3 regions of the Pseudomonas sp. D(2018) genome follow, and region 1 is predicted to be linked to each of the others. Evidence: riboswitches for the same ligand, from Rfam matches in the RefSeq annotation. Region 1 holds a riboswitch; each other region holds the start of a gene.

Region 1 (7,178 bases):
TGCAGCCGCTGGGCGAAGCGCTCCCGCGCCGGGGTGCCGGCATCCTGGGCGCCGTAGGCGTAGCCGCCCCAGTTGAGGTAGACCTCAGCCAGCTCGGCGCGGTCCTGCCACTGGCGTTCCTCGATGGCGCCCTGCACCCCTGCGCCGTAGGCGCCGGGTTGGGCGCCGAACACGCGCCAACCGGCTTGTAGGCGCGCATCCTCGGCGGGCAGGCCCTCGTCGGTGAGGCGTTCGCTTTCCGTTTTCACCCGCGCCGCCAACGGGTTCATATCCTCCGGCTCATCCAGTTCGGCCACGGCCTGCACGGCCGCGTCGAACAGGCGGATGAGGTTGGCGAAGGCATCGCGGAAGAAGCCCGACACGCGCAAGGTCACGTCCACCCGAGGGCGGTCGAGCAGGGACAGCGGCAGGATTTCGAAGTCTTCGACCCGCTGGCTGCCGGCCTGCCACACCGGGCGTACGCCCATCAATGCCAGCGCCTGGGCGATGTCATCACCCCCGGTGCGCATGGTGGCGGTGCCCCAGACGGAAATGCCGAGCTGGCGCAGGTGGTCGCCGTGGTCCTGCAGGTGGCGTTCCAGCAGCAGGCTGGCGGACTGGAAGCCCAGTCGCCAGGCCGTGGGCGTGGGCAGGTTGCGCACATCGACGGTGAAGAAATTGCGCCCAGTGGGCAGCACGTCGAGACGTCCGCGACTGGGCGCGCCGCTGGGGCCGGGCGGGACGAAGCGACCTTCCAGCGCCGCCAGGACGCCGCCGATCTCGGCATCGCCACAGGCGTCCAGGGTGGGGGCGATGACGGCGCGCAGGTTGTGGATAACCGCATCGCTGGCCGGGCCGATGGAGCCGAAGTCAGTGGTCTGGATCAGGCCCAGGGCCAGCAGCTCCAGACGTTCGCGTGTGTCGCCATTGCTGCGCCAGGGCTCATTGCTGACTGCGTCCAGCCATGCCGGGCGGGGGCCTTCCCAGGGTTCGGCCCAATTGAGGTCGAGCGGGTCGCGGCCCAGTTGCAGGTCGTTGGCCAGGGCGCGCAGCAGGCTGGCGTTGGCGCCCTTGCCGTCGCCACGAGGGATGCGCACCAGGGACAGCAGCGTGTCGTCGCGCAAGCGTCCTGCGGGAGATTCGCCAAACACGTGGAGGCCGTCGCGGATCTGCGATTCCTTGAGGTCGCAGAGGTAGGCGTCCAGCTGCGGCAACCAGCTCTCCGGGTCGTCGCTGATGACCAGGTTCAGTTCGCGATCCAGGGCCGTTGCCTTCACCAGTTCGAGGATTTCTCCGCGCAGCTGCACGGCGCGGCGCGGGTCGAGCAAGGAGGCGTCGTAGTACTCGTCGGCCAGGCGCTCGAGGTCGCGCAGCGGGCCGTAATTCTCGGCGCGGGTCAGCGGTGGCATCAGGTGATCGATGATCACCGCCTGGGCGCGGCGCTTGGCCTGCGCGCCTTCGCCGGGGTCGTTGACGATGAACGGGTAGATGTTCGGCAGCGGACCCATCGCCGCGTCCGGCCAGCATTCGGCGGACAGGCCGACGCCCTTGCCCGGCAGCCATTCCAGGTTGCCGTGCTTGCCGACGTGGATCAGCGCATCGGCGGCGAACACGTCGCGCAACCAGAAGTAGAAAGCGAGGTAGCCGTGGGGCGGCACCAGGTCGGCATCGTGGTAGATGGCCGCTGGGTCGAGCTGGTAGCCGCGCGCCGGCTGGATGCCGACGAAAACGAGGCCGAAGCGCAGGCCGGCCACCATCATGCGACCGCTGCGGAACATCGGGTCCTGCTGCGGCTCCCCCCAGCGCTCGATGACCGCGCGCTGGTTGGCCTCTGGCAGGCGGGCGAAGCAGGCGAGGTAGTCGGAAAGGGCCAGGCTCTGGGCGCAGGGGCGCGCATCGAGGCTGTCCAGGTCGTTGCTGACACCACCGAGCAGGCTGTGGATAAGCGCGGTGCCACTCTCCGGCAGGCCGGCCAATGGATAGCCTTCGGCCTCCAGGGCGCGAAGGATGTTCAGCGCGGCAGCCGGGGTGTCCAGGCCCACGCCGTTGCCGATACGGCCGTCGCGGGTAGGGTAGTTGGCGAGGATCAGCGCCACGCGCTTGTCGGCATTGGCCTTGCGCGAAAGCGCGCACCAGCGTCGTCCCAGTTCGGCGACGAAGTCCATGCGTTCCCGCTGCGGCAGGTAGCAGACCACGTCGCTCTGGCTGCGCTCGCTGCGCCAGGCCAGGCCCTTGAAGCTGATGGGGCGGGTGATGATGCGACCGTCCAGCTCCGGCAGCGCGATGTGCATGGCCAGGTCGCGCGGACCCAGGCCCTGCGGGTTGTCACGCCAGAGCGGTTCGTTGTCCAGCGAACAGATGGCCTGCAGCACCGGAATGTCGCGGCGGAACGGGCGCAGGCTGGGGGCGTCCGGGTTCGACTGGGCAAAGCCGGTGGTGTTGATGATCAGCCCGGCGCCCGCGGCGTCCAGCCAGTTTTCCACAGCCGCCAAGCACTCCGCTTCCTTGAGGCTGGCGACGGCGATGGGCAGGGGATTCAGCCCCTGGGCGGCGAGGCGCTCGCAGAAAGCGTCGATAAAGGCCGTGTTCGCGGCCTGCAAGTGGGTGCGATAGAAAAGGAGCGCGGCGACCGGCTGATCGGAGCGCCAGTCGGCCTGCCAGTCTTCCAGCCGCGCCGGGCGTAAGCGCGGGTGGTAGAGGGCGACACGGGGCAGGGCCTGAGGCTCGTTCCAGGGGCAATCACGGTCGAACCAGCGGTTGGCCAGGCAGTTGAACAACTGCCGGGCGTTGTCCAGGCCGCCCTGGCGCAAGTACTGCCAGAGGCGCTCGGCGTCTTCCGCGGGAACGGTGCACAGGCTGGCCAGCTCCGGGTCGGGACGGTCGTCTCCCGGCACCAGGATCAGCTTCGCTCCCCGTTCGGCCAGGGCCACCAGTTGCTCGATGCCGTAGCGCCAGTAACCCACGCCGCCATGAACGGAGATCAGGATGACCTTGGCATGCTGCAGCACCTCGTCGACGTAGAGGTCCACCGAGGCGTGGTTCTGCAACTGCATGGGGTTGGCCAGGCGCAGGCTCGGGTAGTCGTCGGGCAATTCGCGGGCGGCCTCGGCCAGCAGCGCCAGGTGCGAGTCGCCGCTGCAGAGGATCACCAGTTCGGCGGGTGTCTGGGCCAGGTGGGCGATGCCGTCGTCCGGGACGAAGCCGCCGGGTTGGGTGCGCAGGAGGTGCATTTACTCCCCTTTCCCTCTGGGAGAGGGGATTTGAATGCGTTTCATACGAGAGCCGTGCGCAGCTCGTTGGCAATCACTGCCTGATCCAGTTCCTGACCGATCACCACCAGGCGGGTGCTGCGGGTTTCGTCGGTCAGCCACTTGCGGTCGAAGTGCTTGTCGAAACGCTTGCCGACGCCCTGGATCAGCAGGCGCATGGGTTTGCCGGGGATGGCGGCGAAGCCCTTGATGCGCAGGATGTCGTGGCGCACCACCAGTTGGCCGAGGGCTTTGATCAGGGCGGCTTCTTCCACTTCCGGCAGGTCGACGTGAAAGGAGTCGAACTCGTCGTGGTCGTGGTCTTCATGACCTTCGTGGTCATGGTGGGTGGGGCGGCTGTCGATGTGCAGTTCCGCCTCGGCGTTCAGGCCCAGCAGCACGCTGAGCGGCAGCTTGCCGGCGCTGGCTTCGACGATCTTCACCGCAGGTGGCAGTTCCTCGGCCACCTCGGCGCGCACGGCGGCCAGGGCCTCGGCGTCGAGCAGGTCGGCCTTGTTGAGGATCACCAGGTCGGCGCTGGCCAACTGGTCTTCGAACAGTTCGTGCAGGGGGGATTCATGGTCGAGGTTCGGGTCCTGCTTGCGCTGCTCGTCCACCTGCTCGGGGTGGGCGGCGAAGGTGCCAGCGGCCACGGCCGGGCTGTCGACCACGGTGATGACGGCGTCGACGGTGCAGGCGTTGCGGATTTCCGGCCACTGGAAGGCTTGCACCAGCGGCTTGGGCAGGGCGAGGCCGGAGGTTTCGATGAGGATCTGGTCAAGGTCGCCACGGCGCGCTACCAATTCGCGCATGACCGGGAAGAACTCTTCCTGCACGGTGCAGCACAGGCAGCCGTTGGCCAGCTCGAAGACGCGGCCAACGGCCTCTTCTTCGGTGCAGCCGATAGAGCACTGCTTGAGGATCTCGCCGTCGATGCCCAGCTCGCCGAACTCGTTGACGATCACCGCGATACGGCGGCCTTCAGCGTTGTCCAGCATGTGGCGCAGGAGGGTGGTCTTACCGGAGCCGAGGAAGCCGGTGACGATGGTGACGGGGAGTTTGGCCAGGGTTTTCATGCGCGCCTCTGCGTGGTCGGTCGGCGGGCATGACGAACGCAGCGGGGCTCGCCCCGCGCAACGGATTCGCCACCGGATCACCCCGCCCGGTTGTCTGGAATGTCGTCGAGGCAGGTCTCCTGGCTCACGACCCTGCGCTTGGCGCGGCACCTTCGCCTTCCCGCTTGCGCAGTGGCGTTTCGAAAGGCCTGGGGGCGTTCACAGTTGCGGGGGCAGCCGTGGCCTTGACCACGTTCCCTCTTAGCTCCGGCGTACAGCCGGAGAACCTCGAAAGGGCGAAGGCTACGCAGCGCCTGGGCGACGGTCAATCACGGCAGTTGACGCTTGGTCGGACTCGTGATGTCCTAGCACGGTTTTTTCAGGTGCCTTGCGTCGCCGTACGCGAGGTGAAACGGGAAGTCGGTGCGTCCATTTTCGGACTAGTCCGACGCTGCCCCCGCAACGGTAAGCGATCGTAGGGTTAAGTACGCCACTGTGCCGACACGGCATGGGAAGGCATGCCCGTCCAGCCACAGGCTGGCGTCGTGAGCCCGGAGACCGGCCTGATCAGCTTTTTGGCAACCCGCGGTGGGCGGGCGCAAGCCGGAAATCGGGGTGCTCCTGCGCCCGCTTCCCTCGCGCGCGTTCCTCTGCCGGTATCGTTAGCAACGCAGAGGGAATCTCCATGTCCAGCCGCACCCTGTCCCATTCCGCCGCTTCTTCCTCGACCCTGGCCCAACGCCTGCTGCTGGCCATCGGTGCCAGCCTGATCGGCCTGTCCCTGGTGTATTTCGCCGGCTTCTCGCATATCGAGGCCATGCACAACGCCGCTCACGACACTCGCCACAGTGCCGCCTTCCCCTGCCATTGAGTGATTCCCGGATGATCAAGCGCATCGCCCAGACCGCCGGTTTCGCTGGTCTGATCGCAGCCCTGGTGCTGACCCTGTTGCAGAGCCTGTGGGTCACCCCGCTGATTCTCCAGGCGGAAACCTATGAAAACGCCGAACCTGTCGCTCAGGTTGAGCACGACCATGAGCATGGTGGAGCTGCCGTGGCCCATACCCACGAACACAGCGCCGAAGCCTGGGCGCCGGAAGATGGTTGGCAGCGCACCCTCTCCACGGGTGGCAGCAACCTGGTGGTCGCAGTAGGTTTCGCCTTGATTCTTGCCGGACTGTTCAGCCTGCGTGGCCCGACCCGTGCCTGGCAGGGCCTGCTCTGGGGCCTGAGTGGTTTCGCCACGTTCGCCCTGGCACCGTCCCTTGGCTTGCCGCCGGAACTGCCGGGCACCGCCGCCGCTGATCTGGCCCATCGTCAGACCTGGTGGGTCGGCACTGCCGCTTCCACTGCCGTGGGGCTGGCGCTCATTGCCTTCGGCCGCCATTGGGCTCTGCGCGTGCTGGGCGTCGTACTGCTGGTGATCCCCCATGTCGTAGGTGCGCCGCAGCCCGAAGCCCACTCCAGCCTGGCGCCGGAAGCGCTGGAACATGAGTTCATCGCTGCTTCCCTGATCACCAATGCGGTGTTCTGGGCCGTGCTGGGCTGGGCCGCGGCCTGGCTGTACCAGCGTCACGCGTCGCCGTCTGCTTGAAGCTGGTCGCTGGGCTGGGCTGCCGACGCGGCTGCCCGACGGACGAATTGCAAGGCCTGCTGATGCAGTGCCTTGCCGAAGCCGGCGCTTCACTCGATGATCTGGCCGCGCTGGCCAGCAGTGAGGCGAAGGCCGCGGAGCCGGGGCTGATCGCCCTGGCCGAGCGGTTGCGGCTGCCGCTGTATTTCCTGCCTGCGGATATCCTTGTTGCGGAGGACATGCGCCTGAGCCAGCCCTCCGAGCGTGTCCGGGAGGTCGCCGGCAGTGCGGGCGTGGCGGAGGCCGCCGCCCTGGTCCAGATCGAAGTCCTGTTCGGCGGTCGCGCCGCCCTGCTCATCGACAAACGTCGCAGCGCCGGTGCTACTTGCGCCCTGGCCTGCATCCTGCACGAGGCTTGACGGCCATGACGGTCTATTTCATCGGCGCCGGCCCCGGCGATCCAGAACTCATTACCGTGAAGGGCCAGCGCCTGATCCGCGCCTGTCCGGTGATTCTCTACGCCGGTTCGCTGGTGCCCGAGGCCGTGCTGGCCGGGCACCGCGCGGAGTTGGTGGTAAACACCGCTGAACTGCATCTGGATGAGATCGTCACGCTGCTGGTCGAAGCCCATGCCAGGGGCCAGGACGTGGCGCGGGTGCATTCGGGTGATCCATCGCTCTACGGCGCCATCGGCGAGCAGATTCGCCACCTGCGCGAACGGGACATCCCCTTCGAAGTGGTGCCGGGGGTAACGGCGACTGCCGCGTGCGCCGCGCTGCTGGGTTGCGAGCTGACTCTGCCGGAGGTTTCCCAGACCCTGATCCTCACCCGTTACGCCAGCAAGACGCGCATGCCTGAAGGGGAAGAACTAGGCGATCTGGCCCGTCACCGCGCGACCATGGCCATTCACCTGGGCGTGAGCCAACTGGCGAAAATAATCGAAGAACTGCTGCCGCACTACGGCGCCGACTGCCCCATTGCCGTGATCCATCGCGCCAGCTGGCCGGACCAGGAGCAGGTCACCGGCACCCTGGGGGACATCCTGCCCAAGGTCACGGCACGGGATTTCCGCCGCACGGCGCTGATCCTGGTGGGCGAGGTGCTGGCCGCCGAAGGCTTTGCCGATTCCTCCCTTTATCGGGCCGATCACGCTCATCTCTACCGACCCGGCAAGGCGTAGCCGCCACGCGGCTAGTGACGTACGCCGGTGAAACCCGCAGAATGCGGCTCTTATGCGGCGGGCAATTGGCCCGCACACTCTCTCTAACCGGCTTTAAGCGACCTTTTTCTCTATGCGAATGCGCTTGATGCTGTTGGGTGGCGG
Region 2 (7,178 bases), on a different contig from region 1:
CAATCCGGTACCCCGGCAGATGATGATTGAGCACCTCACTCGACTCGCTGGCGACCACGGGTTTGCCGGCGGCTTCGAGGTGACGATCTGCGTCGAGGGCGGCGAGGCGCTGGCGCTGAAAACCATGAACCCGCGCCTCGGCATTCTCGGCGGCCTTTCCATCCTGGGCACCACCGGAATCGTCCGACCGTTCTCCTGTTCGGCCTATATCGCATCGATCCATCAGGGCATCGATGTCGCCCGCGCCAACGGCTTCACCCACCTGGCGGCCTGCACCGGCAACGCCAGCGAAGACGCCATGCGTCGTCGCTACCACATGGACGACACCGCGCTGATCGAGATGGGCGACTTTGCCGGTGCCGTGCTCAAGCACCTGCGCAAGGCACCCGTGGAAAAACTCAGCCTGTGCGGCGGCTTCGGCAAGATCAGCAAACTCGCCGCCGGCCATATGGACCTGCACAGCCGCAACTCCAGCATCGACCTGCCGCTGTTGGCGCAGTGGGCTGCCGAACTGGGCGCAAGCGCCGAATTGCAGGCGGCCATGCGCGGTGCCAATACCAGCCAGCTGGCGCTGGTCATGGCCCATGACGCCGGCATTCCCCTGGGCAATATGGTCTGCGCCCACGCCCTGGCCTTCGCCCGCAAGACGGTGCCGGCCAGCGTGGCGCTGGAAGTCTTCGCCATCGATCGCCAGGGCAATATCGTCGGCGAGGCTGTGGAGCAACGATGAAACGCATCCTCCTGCTGGGCGGCGTCAGCGAAGCCCTGGCGCTGGCGCGCCGCCTCGGCCCCGAACATGTCTACAGCCTCAAGGGCCTTGGCAAGGTGCCGGATGACCTGGCCTGCCAGGTACGCGTGGGGGGCTATGGCGGCGCCGAGGGACTGGCGCATTTCATCGCGGAGGAGGGCATCGATCTGCTGGTCGATGCCACCCATCCCTACGCCGCACAGATGAGCCGGAACGCCGCGACGGCGGCCGAACAGGCGGGCATTTCCTGCTGGGCCTTGCGTCGCGCCGGTTGGCAGGCAAGCCCGGATGACGACTGGCAAGAGGTGGCCGATTGGGCCGAGCTGATCGAAGCCCTGAAGCGTTTCCGTCGCCCCTTCTTCACCCTCGGCCGCGAACCTTTGGAGCACCTGCACGAGATCCCGCCGCAGCAGCACTGGACCGTGCGCTGCCTGCAGGGGCAGCCGGCGGGTGAACGCTTTGAGGTGATCGGCGCCCGTGGCCCCTTCGATCTGGACGGCGAGCGTGAGTTGTTCGCGCGGCTGCACAGCGACGTGCTGATCAGCAAGAACAGCGGCAGCCAGTCCACCGAACCCAAGCTGCAAGTGGCCCGCGAGCTGGGGCTGCCGATACTGATCCTCAAGCGCCCGGAGCTGCCGCCCGTGGCCCGTGAATTCGATTCCGTCGAAGGCCTCTGGCAGGCCCTCGCCATCCATCTGGACACCCCATGACCGCAACACCTTACGCCCGCGTGCTGTTCGCCGGGCCGGACCTTGCCGAAGGCTCTTTCGCCGAACTCTTCCGTCGCCAGCTCATCGCCCTGCGTGGCGAGGAGGCGCTGGCCGATATCGTCGACACCTCAGCCGGTCATGACGGGCTCTGGCAGACGGTGCAGGCCAGTCCCCGCCCATTGCTGGTGATCGACCTCGACCCGCAATCGTCCGCCCAGCATCTGGACTGGCTGCGCAGCGAACTGGCGGTTCTGGGCGCTCCGGAGCACCTCTTCGTCGCCAGCCTCCTCGGCCAGTTCGACAGCGATCCGGCCGGCGCCGCTTGTGCACTGGCCGGGCGTGCCGAACTGCACCTGGAGTGCGCGAGTGTGCCGGCGATTCCCGCCAGCCACGCCTGGTCCTGCATTCCGCCCCATGCCCGCCGCCTGCTGCTGTGCAACGGCCCCCGCTGCACCCGCCGTGGTGCGTTGCCGTTGTGGAAGAAGCTGCGCGAAACCCTCAAGGCCACGGGCAAGCTGGAGTGTGAAGGCGGCGTGCACATCACCCGTACCCAGTGCCAGTTCCCCTGCGACCTCGGCCCTACCGCCAGCCTCTATCCCGACGGGGAGTGGTACCGGATGCGCGACGAGGAAGAGGTCCTGCGCTGGGTGCAGGAGCGGATCGTGGAAGAGCGCCAAGTACCGGATTTGCTGATTAAGACGTAGGGGCGCCGGGAAGTGTCCCGGCGAACCTGGTAAGGGGCATTGAACGTTGCCGCCTGCAACCTCACATCGCTGAGATTGGCGTGTTCAGCGATCACCTTCGGATGTTCTGAGCGAATGGCTCCATTGCGCCCCAGGAGACTGGGAGCCGCCCGACTATCCAGTTTGCGCACCGGGATTATTGCGGGTTTCTCGCCGGGGCTGAGCTTGACTCCCCCACCCACGAATGTTCCTATCCGCGCCGCTTCAGGTGTCTCACGCCGCCGCGCGTGAGGTTAAACGGGAAGCCGGTGCGTTCCGAGAGGAACCAGTCCGGCGCTGCCCCCGCAACGGTAAGTGAGCGAAACCCTCAACAGGCCACTGTGCTGCACAGCATGGGAAGGCGAGGTTTTCATGACCCTCACAAGCCCGGAGACCGGCCTGAGGCATTCGTTTGGCAACCCGCGGTGGGCGGGCGTTGACGCTGACCGTGGGTGCCTGCGCGCCCGCGTCTGCTTTTGCGCGTTCCATCGGGATTGCCGTGCCTTGCACCCTGAATTGGAATTCCCATGGCGCGCTATCCCCAGTCTTCATCCCTGTTCGTCCTCGCCGGCCTGCTGGCGACATCCTCGGCCTTCGCTGAATCCCCGGCCCTGAGCCTGCCGGCCACCCAGGTCGATGGCCAGGTCCTGGAACCTGCCGAAACCGATCTGCACAAGTCCCAGTCAACCGCTTCGCGGCTCGGCCTCTCCGCGTTGGAAACCCCGGCCAGCACCACCTCCCTCAGCGGCGACACCCTGCGCGAGCGCAATGCCCGCAGCGCCCAGGACGCCGTGACCCGCACCCCCGGCCTCAGCTTCATCGGCACCCCCGGCGATGGTGGCACCGGCCTCTCGGCGCGGGGCTTCACCGGGCATGCCTCGGTGATGCAACTGTTCGACGGCATCCGCCTCTACACCGGCATGGGCACCACCACGTTCCCCACCGATCCCTGGCAACTGGAGGGCATCGAGGTGTTGCGCGGTCCGGCCTCCAGTCTCTATGGCGAAGGCGCTACCGGGGCGGTGATCAACTACCTGTCGAAGACGCCCTTCGAGGGCGAAATCCGCAACCAGGTGCGCCTGGGCTACGGCTCCTACGATCGCAGCCAGTTCGCCCTGGACAGCGGCGGCTCCCTCAGCGACAGCCTGAGCTACCGCGCCACCGTCAACCGCCAGGCGACCCAGGGCTGGGTGGACCGGGGCGATGCCCGGAGCCTGAGCTTGGGTGCCGCCCTGCGCTGGCAGGCCAGCGACGACCTGGCCTTTACCCTGGCCCATGACCAGGGCGACCTGGAGCCCGGCAGCTACTTCGGCACCCCGCTGATCAACGGCCGCTACCGCGAGAGCCTGCGGGAGAAGAACTACAACCTGCGCAATGCCGAGCAGCACTACAACGACCAGTGGACCCGCCTGACCACCGACTGGACCCTCTCCGACCAGGTCAGCGCCAGCAACCAGCTCTACTACCTGAAGTCGCGGCGCTACTGGCGCAATGCCGAGGCCTACACCTGGGACGACAGCCGCGAGGACATGCTGCGCAGCGACTACCTGCGCATCAAGCACCATCAGCAGCAGATCGGCGATCGCCAGACCTTCACCTTCGATCATTCGCTGTTGGGTCTGGCCAGCCGCACCCTGGTGGGCACCGAGGTCAACCGCATCCGCTTCGACCTGACCAACAACTCGCCCTACAACGATATCGGCGGCGACTACATCGACCCCTGGAACCCGGCGCCTGGCTATTACCAGAGCGCGTCCGCGTACCGCCCGCACTCGCGCAGCCAGACCCGCACCTTCGCCCTGTTCGCCGAGAATCAGCTGCAGCTCAGCGAGCGCTGGTCCCTGATCACCGGTGCGCGCCGCGACCAGGTGCACATCGACCGTGACGATCTGCGCGCCGGCACCCGCAGCGACCGCAGCCTTTCCGGCGGCAACTGGCGCGCGGGCCTGGTCTACGCACTGACGCCGAATGCCTCGCTCTACGGCCAGTACGGCACCAGCAAGGACGGGGTGAACAACCTCATCAGCCTCAACCCGACCCAACAGCAGATGGACCTCACCGAGGCCCGTCAGACCGAGCTCGGCTTCAAGCAGCAGTTCTGGGAAGGGCGCGGGCAGTGGACGGTGGCCGGCTACCACATCGTCAAGGAGAAGCTGCTGACCACCGACCCGGTGACCCGTGTCGCCGAGCAGATCGGCCAGCAATCCGCCGACGGCATCGAAGCCAGCCTGGAGCTGAGCCTGGCCCGAGGCTGGCAGGTGTCGGCCAACGCCTCGGTGGTACGCGCCGAATACGACGAGTTCTATCAGGGCGGCGTTTCCCGCGCCGGCAATCGCCCGGTGGACGTGCCGCGTCGCACCGCCAACCTTTGGGTGAACAAGGCGCTGCCCGGCAATGTTCGCGCGGGCGCCGGCCTGCGCTACGTGGATGACCGCTACGCCGACACCGCCAACCAGATCGAGGTGCCCGGCTACACCGTGGCAGACGCCAACCTGAGCTGGCGCGCCACGCCCCAGCTGACCCTGGGCCTGGAGCTGAACAACCTGTTCGACCGCCAGTACGCGGTGAGCCAGACCAACAGCGGCCAGCAGTGGTTCCTCGGCGAGCCGCGCTCGTTCTTCGTCACCACGGACATCACGTTCTGATGGCGCGCCTTTCGCTGCACGACCTGGCCTGGGCTCCGAGCCCGGGCCAGTCCTTGCTGGAAGGCGTCGAGATGGCGGTGGGGGAGGGCGAATTCGTCGGGCTCATCGGCCCCAACGGCAGCGGCAAGACCAGCCTGCTGCGTTGCGCCTATCGCTTCCATCGCCCCCAGCAGGGCCGCGTCGAGCTGGAGGGCGCCAACCTCTGGCGGCAATCACCACGCTGGAGCGCCCAGCGCATCGCCGTGGTCCTGCAGGAGTTTCCCCAGGACTTCGGCCTCAGCGTGGCCGAGGTGGTCGCCATGGGACGCATGCCGCACAAGGGGTTGCTGGACGGTGACAGCGAAGAAGACCAGCGCCTGGTGGATGAGGCGCTGGCGCGTGTGGGGTTGGTGGAGCGCCGCATCCAGCCCTTCGAAAACCTGTCCGGCGGCGAGAAGCAGCGCGTGCTGTTGGCCCGCGCCCTGGTGCAGCAACCGCAGGTCCTGATCCTCGACGAGCCCACCAACCACCTGGACCCGCGCTACCAACTGGACCTGCTGCGCCAGCTCCGCAGCCTGGGGCTGGGTGTTCTCGCCAGCTTCCACGACCTCAACCTGGCCGCCGCTTTCTGCGACCGCCTCCATGTGCTCGACGGCGGCCGCCTGGTGGCCAGCGGCGCACCGGCCGACGTGCTGACAGAAGACCTGCTGCTGCAGGTGTTCGGCACCGAGGCGCTGGTGGACCTCCATCCCGTTGCCGGTCACCCACGGATTACCTGGATCACCCGATGAAGCCATTTCTCATGTCCCTGGGCGCAAGCCTGCTGTTCGTCGCCACTTTCACCCAGGCCGGGCACTACCCGGTCACCATCACCAGTTGCCAGCGTGAAGTGCGTTTCGAGCGTGCGCCGCAGCGCGCCGTCAGCCAGGACGTCAACCTGACCGGCATGCTGCTCGCCCTCGGCCTGCGCCCGAACATGGCGGGCTACAGCGGCATCAGCGGCTGGAAGACCCTGGATGAGGATTTCCGCGCGCAACTGACCGGCCTGCCGGAACTGGCGCCGCGCTACCCCTCGGTGGAAAACCTGCTGAATGCCGGTGCCGACCTGTTCTTCGCCGGCTGGAACTACGGCATGCACGTGGGGGGCGAGGTCACGCCGGCCACGCTCGCGCCGCTGGGCATTCCGGTGTACGAGCTGACCGAGTCCTGTGCCCACGTGATGCCGCGTGACGCCGCGCGTCTCGAGGATCTCTACGCCGACCTGCTCAACCTGGGGCGCATCTTCGATGTGGAGCCGCGCGCCGACGCGCTGGTGAGCGACCTGCGTGGCCGGGTGGAACGGGTGCGTCAACGCGTGCCGAAAGACGTGCCGGCGCCGAGCGTATTCCTCTATGACAGCGGTGAGGACCGACCCTTCACGGCGGGTCGCCTGGCCATGCCGCAGGCGCTGATCGAGGCGGCCGGTGGACGCAACCTGATGGACGATCTGGCTTCGAGCTGGTCGCGGGTGAACTGGGAAACGGTGGTGGAGCGCGACCCGGAGGTGATCCTGATCGTCGACTACGGCGTGGTCAGTGCCGAGCAGAAGCGCGAATTCCTCCTCAGCCACCCGGCACTGCAGCAGGTGCGTGCGATCCGCGAGAAGCGCTTCGTGGTGCTGCCCTACCTGCAGGTCACGCCCAGTGTGGATAACGTCACGGCCATCGAAACCCTGGCGGCGGCCCTGCATCCCGGGTTGCGGCCATGAACCCGGTACGCAGCGCCAGCGGCTATCGCCTGCTGGTGCTCGGTCTGCTGGCGGTGCTGCTGGTCTCCTGCGTCGCCTCCCTGGCTTTCGGTGCGGTGAGTCTGGCGCCGGAACAGGTGTTGGGCATCGTCTCGCAGCGCGTGTTCGGCCTGGTGCCGGAGGCGCCGAGCTGGACGGCGGGGCAGGACAGCATCGTCTGGCTGATCCGTGCGCCGCGGGTAGTGCTCGGTGCGCTGGTCGGCGCCGGGCTGGCGCTGGCCGGTTGCGCGCTGCAGGCGGCTACCCGCAACCCGCTGGCCGACCCGCACCTGTTGGGTGTCAGCTCCGGCGCGGCGCTGGGCGCGGTGGTGATGGTGCTCGCCTTGGGCGAGGTGCTCGGTCGCTACAGCCTGCCTCTGGCGGCCTTCGTCGGTTCGCTGCTGAGCATGCTGCTGGTGCTGGCCATCGCCAGTCGCCAGGGGCGCCTGGCCAGCGATCGGCTGCTGCTGGCCGGGGTGGCGGTGTCGTTCCTGATGATGGCGCTGGCCAATCTGCTGCTGTTTCTCGGCGACCCTCACGCAGCGACCTCCGTGGTGTTCTGGATGCTTGGCGGGCTGGGGCTGGCGCGCTGGGAGCTGCTCTGGTTGC
Region 3 (7,178 bases), on a different contig from region 1:
CGGCGGGAGCCTAGCACAGGCTGATAATGGGGCTGGGGCCGCGCGCGCTTTGTGCGTAAAATAGCCAGCTTTTCGCATCTCCCCCGGATTTCAGAGCACCATGGGCACCCTTTCGGTCAACCAGAACAAACTGCAGAAACGCATCCGCCGCCTGGCCGGCGAAGCCATCGCCGACTTCAACATGATCGAGGATGGCGACAAGGTCATGGTCTGCCTGTCCGGTGGCAAGGACAGCTACACCATGCTGGACGTGCTGCTGTACCTGCAGAAGGTTGCGCCGATCAAATTCGAGATCGTCGCAGTGAACATGGACCAGAAGCAGCCCGGCTTCCCGGAACACGTCCTGCCGGCCTATCTGGAATCCATTGGCGTTCCGTACCACATCATCGAGAAGGACACCTACTCGGTGGTGAAGGAGAAGATCCCGGAAGGCAAGACCACTTGCTCGCTCTGCTCGCGCCTGCGCCGCGGCACCCTCTACACCTTCGCCGACGAAATCGGCGCGACCAAGATGGCCCTGGGTCACCACCGCGACGACATCCTGGAAACCTTCTTCCTCAACATGTTCTACGGCGGCACCCTCAAGGCCATGCCCCCGAAGCTGCGTGCCGACGACGGCCGCAACGTGGTGATTCGTCCGCTGGCCTACTGCAACGAGGCCGACATCGAGGCGTACTCCATCCTCAAGGAGTTCCCGATCATCCCGTGCAACCTCTGCGGCTCCCAGGAAAACCTGCAGCGCCAGGTGGTCAAGGAAATGCTCAACGACTGGGAGCGCAAGTCCCCGGGCCGTACCGAGATCATGTTCCGCGCCCTGCAGAACGTGGTGCCCTCGCAGCTGGCCGACCGCAACCTGTTCGACTTCGCCAACCTGCGCATCGACGAAACCGCGGCGCCGCGTACCCTCGACGTGGTCAATATCTGACCTGCCCTTGTAGGAGTGAGCTTGCTCGCGAAGGCTCGCCAGCAAGCTGGCTCCTAAAGGGAATCGTTTCCGCATCGAAAGGACACTGCATGCGCGACTACCGTTGGCTCCACGAGTACTGCCTGAACCGCTTCGGCTCCGCCGAGGCCCTGGAAGCACGTCTGCCGCAACCGCGCAGCGAAGCCGAGCTGCGCGCACTGAGTGACGACCGTTATCTGTCGCTGATGGCCTTGCGGGTATTCCGTGCAGGCCTCAAGCACAGCCTGGTGGACGCCAAGTGGCCCGCCTTCGAAGAGGTGTTCTTCGGCTTCGACCCGGAGAAAGTGGTGCTGATGGGCGCCGAGCATCTGGAGCGTCTAATGCAGGACGCGCGACTGATCCGCCACCTGGGCAAGCTCAAGAGTGTGCCGCGCAATGCGCAGTTCGTGCTGGACGTGGCCCGGGAGAAAGGCAGCTTCGGCGCGCTGATCGCCGACTGGCCGGTGACCGACATCGTCGGCCTGTGGAAGTACCTGGCCAAGCATGGCAACCAGTTGGGCGGGTTGTCGGCGCCGCGCTTCCTGCGCATGGTCGGCAAGGACACCTTCATTCCGACCGATGACATGGTTGCGGCCCTCAAGGCCCAGGACATTATCGACAAGGCGCCCACCAGCCAGAAAGATCTGGCCCAGGTCCAGGCGGCCTTCAACCAGTGGCATGCCGAAAGCGGCCGCCCGCTGTGCCAGCTGTCCGTGATGCTGGCCCATACCGTCAATCACTGAGCCGCGACGGGCGCTCGGCGCCGGCCGGCAGAGGAGGGGAGCATGTCGGATATCCAGCGCGTGGCATCAGCCATCAAGGCGGCCGAGCGAATCCTGGTCATCACCGGGGCCGGGCTGTCGGCTGATTCGGGGTTGCCCACCTATCGCGGATTGGGTGGGCTCTACAACGGCGTGACGGAGGAGGGGTTGCCTATAGAAGAGGCACTCTCCGGGCCGATGCTGCGGCGCAACCCGACGCTCTGCTGGAAGTACCTCGCCCAACTCGGCCGCGCCTGTCTGGGCGCCCGGCCGAACGCCGGTCATGAAGCAATCGCCCAGCTGCAGCGGCTCAAGCCCGAATGTTGGGTGCTGACCCAGAACATCGATGGCTACCACCGCCAGGCGGGCTCGCCGCCGGAGCGGCTGATCGAGATCCATGGCGACTTGTCGCCGCTCTACTGCCAGTCCTGCGGGGCGGAAAGTTCTGACCTTGCCCGACATCTGGCAGGAGAAATGCCTCCCAAATGCCATGAATGTGGTGGTATTCTCCGCCCACCCGTGGTGCTGTTCGAAGAAATGCTCCCAGAGCAGGCCATCGACAGCCTCTACGCCGAGCTACGCAAGGGATTCGATGCGGTGATCTCGGTGGGAACCACGGCGAGCTTTCCTTACATCATCGAGCCCGTCATCCGCACCCGCCAAGCAGGCGGTTTCACCGTGGAAATCAATCCGGCGCTCACCGACCTCAGCCCCGTCGTCGATGTTCACCTCAGAGGAAAGGCCTTAGATGTTTTGCAAGGACTGCTGAGTCACATTTCGGGCGATTAAATTTGCAAATGGATTTGATAGCGGGCATAGTCGCGCCTTCATCAGAAACCATTCGACACGGTCGTGCCCATGCTGAAGCGCTTCGCACCCCTCGTGCCTCTCACCTTCGCTCTGTTTCTCGCCGCTTGCGCAGGCAATGTGCAGCAGCAACCGCAATCCCAGGCCCAGGCCCAGGCTCCCGTAGCCGACGGCGCACCCGATTCGCTGCTGGCGGATCGTGGGCCCACCGCCCTGGATCTTGCCAACCTCACCGACGATGAGCCCTACCAGATGCCGTCCCTGGCCGATGGCCTGCTGGAGCGTGGTTTCGAGCTGGTGGGTACTCCGTATCGCTTCGGTGGCCGTTCCATGAAGACCGGCTTCGATTGCAGCGGTTTCGTCGGTTACCTGTTCAAGGAAGAGGCTGGTATCCAGCTGCCGCGTTCCACTCGCGAAATGATCAACCTGGATGCTCCGGTGATCGCTCGTAGCGAGCTGAAGCCCGGCGACATCGTGTTCTTCAACAATCGTGGCCGCGGCCGCGTCAGTCACGCCGGCATCTATATCGGCGATGATCGCTTCATCCACTCCAGCAGCAGCCGCAGCGGTGGTGTGCGCGTCGACAGCCTCGACGACCGCTACTGGAAGGCCAGCTACATGGAAGCCAAGCGCGTCCTGGCCATGAATACCCCGACTCGCCACCTGCTGCATCGCTGATCCAGCCGGCGCGAGACGACAAGCCGAGGCGGCCCCAAGTGGCCGCCTCGGCTTTTTTCTGCCCAGTCGTGCAGCTTTCGCTTGCAATATCATTGTGAGATCAGCAAATTAGCGTGCATTCCTCAAGTCAGGACTGACTTGCCATGCTCGCACTGAACCGCCTCGCCATCATCACCCTGGCTGCGCTGCTCACCGCTTGTGCGGGCAAGTCACCGCCGCCTTATTCCCCTCCCGCTGTCACCAGCCCTGCCCACTCGTTCTCGCCCGTAGCCGAAGACGTGTTGTTCCGTGCCCTGGGCCTGGTGGGCACGCCCTATCGCTGGGGCGGCAACACCCCTGACAGCGGGTTCGACTGCAGTGGCCTGATCGGCTACGTCTACCGTGACGCCGCGGGTATCGCCCTGCCGCGCTCGACGCGCGAACTGATCTCCATGCGTACACCCAGCATCAGCCTCAATGCCCTGCAAAGCGGCGACCTGGTGTTCTTCGCCACCAATGGCGGCGGGCAGGTCAGCCATGCCGGTATCTATGTAGGCGAGGGGCGTTTCGTCCACGCGCCGCGCACCGGCGGAACGGTGCGTCTGGACAGCCTGTCGAACAGCTATTGGCAACGCAGCTATCTCAGCGCCAAGCGCGTAATCTTCGATCCACGCCTGGCCCAATCCCACTGAGGTTGTCATGACCAACCGCACGCTGAACCTCGACGACGCCCTCTACGGCTATCTCCTCGATGTTTCGCTACGGGACACGCCGCTGTTGCAGCGGCTGCGCGCCGAAACCGCCGTCATGCCCATGGCGCGCTGGCAGATCGCCCCGGAGCAGGGCCAGTTCATGGCCTTGCTGGTCAAACTCACCGGCGCTCGTCGCATTCTCGAAGTGGGCACCTTCACCGGTTACAGTGCCCTGTGCATGGCGGCGGAACTGCCGGCTGACGGCCGGATGATCTGCTGTGACCTGCCCGGCGACTACAACGCCATCGCCCGTCGCTATTGGCAGGAGGCGGGGCTGGCCGAACGCATCGAGCTGCGCCTGGCGCCGGCACTGGATACCCTGGCGAGCCTGGAAGATGACAGCCTCGACCTGATTTTCATCGACGCCGACAAGGCCAACTATCCGGCCTACCTGGAAGAGGCCCTGCGCCTGGTGCGCCAGGGCGGGATGATCCTTTTCGATAACGTGCTCTGGAGCGGTCGCGTGCTGGAAGCCGAGCCGGACAGCGCCGACACCCGCGCCATTCAGGCCCTGAATCTGACCCTGAAGACTGATGAGCGCATCGACCTGTCGCTGCTGCCCGTGGGCGATGGCCTGACGCTCTGCCGCAAGCGCTGACGGGTATGCCCGAACCGATACGCCTGCCGCCCCAGCCCGATGCCTGCGAGTTGTGTGGCCGGCCTGCCGCGCTCACCCGTCATCACCTGATTCCCAAGGCCCTGCACGACAAGCCCTACGTGCAGAAGCGCTACGCGAAAAACGAGCGCATCACCGCCACCCTCTGGGTGTGCAGGCCCTGCCACAACCAGATCCACAAGCTGTTCAGCGAAAAGGAGCTGGCCCTGAACTACAACAGCCGGGAGGCCCTGTTGGGTGACGAGCGCCTGCGCACCTTCGTCGACTGGCTGGCGGGCAAACCCGCCGGCTTCAATCCGAGGCACTGAATGGCACGTGTCCGCTAGCATTTGACGCTACCCCGCGCACCCTCTAACCTTCGCCGCTGCCTCAGGTGCCCCGTGGTTCTGAACTACGGGGTGAAACAGGGAAGCCGGTCCATTCCGATGAAGAATCCGGCGCTGCCCCCGCAACGGTAGGCGAGTAGAAGTCGCAATCGGCCACTGTGCTAACGCATGGGAAGGCGCGGCACAGGAGCTCAGCTCCACTCGCAAGCCCGGAGACCGGCCTGTCGCAACCTGGGCATCGCGGAGCCTTCCGCATGCAGTACCCCCTACAGATGTCGCGCGGGTGGCACGACGGAGATCCAACCTTGATTCGCAAGCCTTTCATCAGGCCGGCGGCGCTTGCGCTGCTCGGCGGTACGTCCGTTTCCCCTTTCCTGGCCGCAGCGCCCCTGACGCTGGATGAGCAGGTCGTCACCGCCACCCGCAGCGAGCAGCCGGTGCGCGCCAGTCTTGCTGCCACCACCGTGATCGACCGCGAAGAGATCGAGCGCAGCCAGGCACAGTCCGTCCCCGACCTGCTGCGCAAGGTGCCGGGCGTCACCCTCAGCAATAACGGTGGGCCGGGCAAGAACACCACGCTGTTCATGCGCGGCACAGAGTCCGATCACGTGTTGGTGCTGATCGATGGCGTCAAGGTCGGCTCGGTGAGCGCCGGGCTGACGGCCTTCCAGGACCTGCCTGTCGAGCTGATCGAACGCATCGAGGTCGTCCGTGGGCCGCGCTCCAGCCTTTATGGCTCCGAAGCCATTGGCGGCGTGATCCAGATATTCACCCGCAAAGGTGGCAAGGAAGGGGCCAAGCCTTGGTTCTCCGCAGGCTACGGCACTCACGACAGTTATGAAGGCAGCGCTGGCGTGTCCGGTGGCGATGGCAAAGCCTGGTACAGCCTCGGCGTTAGCAGCCAGGACACCGACGGCATCAATTCCCGGCGCCTGGGCAGTGATTACTACGAGCCCGATGCCGACGGCTACCGCAACCTTTCCGGCAGCCTGCGCGCCGGTTACCGGTTCGAGAATGGTCTGGAACTGGACGGCACGCTGATGCGCGCCAAGGCGCACAACGACTACGACGACATCGACCAGTTCGGCTTCTTCCACCCGCTGGGCGGCCACAACGCTAATGCCGACAACCGCCAGGAACTGTTGGGTGGTCGTGCGCGCTTCAGTCCGGTCGAAATCTGGGATGTGACCCTGCAGGCCGGCCGTAGCGAAGACAAATCCACCAGTTGGACCGACGGCGTGTTCGATGCGCGCTTCGATTCCAAGCGGGACAGCGCCTCCTGGCTCAACGACCTTACCCTGGCCGAAGGGCATGTACTGACCCTCGGCTACGACTGGCAGCGTGACCGGGTCAGCAGCTCCACGGCCTTCGAGAAAGATTCCCGCCTGAACAAGGGCTGGTTCGCCCAGTACCTGGGTGAGTACGGCCGCCAGGACTGGCAACTCAGTCTGCGTCGCGACGACAACGAGCAGTTCGGCACCCACGACACCGGCAATGCCGCCTGGGGCTACGCCCTGACCGACGCCGTGCGCTTCAGCCTGAGCTACGGCACCGCCTTCAAGGCGCCCAGCTTCAACGAGCTGTACTACCCGGGCTACGGCAACCCCGACCTGGACGCGGAAACCTCGGAAAGCTTCGAAGCTGGCCTTGCCGGTCAACACGACTGGGGCCGCTGGTCGATCAACGCCTACCGTACCCATGTGGACGACCTGATCGCCTACGACTCCACCCTCGGCCTCTATGGCGGCCCCAACAACATCGGCAAGGCGCGCATCGACGGCCTGGAGCTGGTCCTCGGTAGCCAGTGGCTGGGCTGGGACTGGAACGCCAACGCCACCTTCCTCGATCCGCAGAATCGCGAGTCCGGCGCCAATTCGGGCAACGATCTGCCGCGTCGTGCGCGCGAGGTGTTCAATCTGGACCTGGACCGCCGCTTCGGCCGCTTCGGCATCGGCGCCACGCTGCATGCCGAGGGTCGCAGCTACAACGACCTGGCCAACCGCGAACGCGTGGCCGGCTACGCTACCGTCGACCTGCGCGGCGAGTACTGGCTGACCGAGGAGTGGCGCCTGCAGGCCAAAGTGACCAACCTGCTGGACGCCGACTATGAAACCGCTCTGGACTACAACCAGCCGGGGCAGGCAGTGTTTTTCAGCGTTCGCTATCAAGCGCTTTGAGGGGATCACCCATGACCGAATCCGCAGATCGCGATGTCCGCCACAAGGCCCGCATGCAACGCAAGAAGGCCGTGGTCGACGAGAAGATCGCCCAGGCCCAGGACGAATACGGCCTGCTGCTGGTTCATACCGGCAACGG

The links. A riboswitch is a leader RNA that binds a small molecule or an ion and turns the genes downstream of it on or off. The one in region 1 is predicted to bind cobalamin.
Region 2: linked by a shared signal. The riboswitch ahead of FFS60_RS19695 (TonB-dependent siderophore receptor) and the one ahead of FFS60_RS27520 (CbtB domain-containing protein) in region 1 are both predicted to bind cobalamin.
Region 3: linked by a shared signal. The riboswitch ahead of btuB (TonB-dependent vitamin B12 receptor) and the one ahead of FFS60_RS27520 (CbtB domain-containing protein) in region 1 are both predicted to bind cobalamin.

The regions. Positions count from the first base shown of each region.
Region 1 covers NZ_SCOK01000085.1:3,957-11,134, forward strand. Annotated here, with positions in the region: gene cobN (cobaltochelatase subunit CobN) at 1-3,209, opposite strand, end outside; gene cobW (cobalamin biosynthesis protein CobW) at 3,251-4,303, opposite strand; cobalamin riboswitch at 4,395-4,588, opposite strand; cobalamin riboswitch at 4,647-4,864, shown strand; gene FFS60_RS27520 (CbtB domain-containing protein) at 4,962-5,153, shown strand; gene FFS60_RS27525 (CbtA family protein) at 5,165-5,875, shown strand; gene FFS60_RS27530 (cobalamin biosynthesis protein) at 5,872-6,273, shown strand; gene cobM (precorrin-4 C(11)-methyltransferase) at 6,279-7,034, shown strand; gene FFS60_RS27540 (sugar nucleotide-binding protein) at 7,147-7,178, shown strand, end outside.
Region 2 covers NZ_SCOK01000034.1:434-7,611, reverse strand. Annotated here, with positions in the region: gene FFS60_RS19710 (cobalt-precorrin-5B (C(1))-methyltransferase) at 1-730, shown strand, start outside; gene FFS60_RS19705 (cobalt-precorrin-6A reductase) at 727-1,458, shown strand; gene FFS60_RS19700 (ferredoxin) at 1,455-2,162, shown strand; cobalamin riboswitch at 2,391-2,598, shown strand; gene FFS60_RS19695 (TonB-dependent siderophore receptor) at 2,708-4,825, shown strand; gene FFS60_RS19690 (ABC transporter ATP-binding protein) at 4,825-5,595, shown strand; gene FFS60_RS19685 (ABC transporter substrate-binding protein) at 5,592-6,551, shown strand; gene FFS60_RS19680 (iron ABC transporter permease) at 6,548-7,178, shown strand, end outside.
Region 3 covers NZ_SCOK01000001.1:259,909-267,086, reverse strand. Annotated here, with positions in the region: gene ttcA (tRNA 2-thiocytidine(32) synthetase TtcA) at 101-925, shown strand; gene FFS60_RS01105 (DNA-3-methyladenine glycosylase I) at 1,015-1,686, shown strand; gene FFS60_RS01100 (NAD-dependent deacylase) at 1,729-2,493, shown strand; gene FFS60_RS01095 (C40 family peptidase) at 2,563-3,189, shown strand; gene FFS60_RS01090 (C40 family peptidase) at 3,333-3,860, shown strand; gene FFS60_RS01085 (O-methyltransferase) at 3,868-4,518, shown strand; gene FFS60_RS01080 (hypothetical protein) at 4,524-4,844, shown strand; cobalamin riboswitch at 4,891-5,102, shown strand; gene btuB (TonB-dependent vitamin B12 receptor) at 5,168-7,039, shown strand; gene cobO (cob(I)yrinic acid a,c-diamide adenosyltransferase) at 7,051-7,178, shown strand, end outside.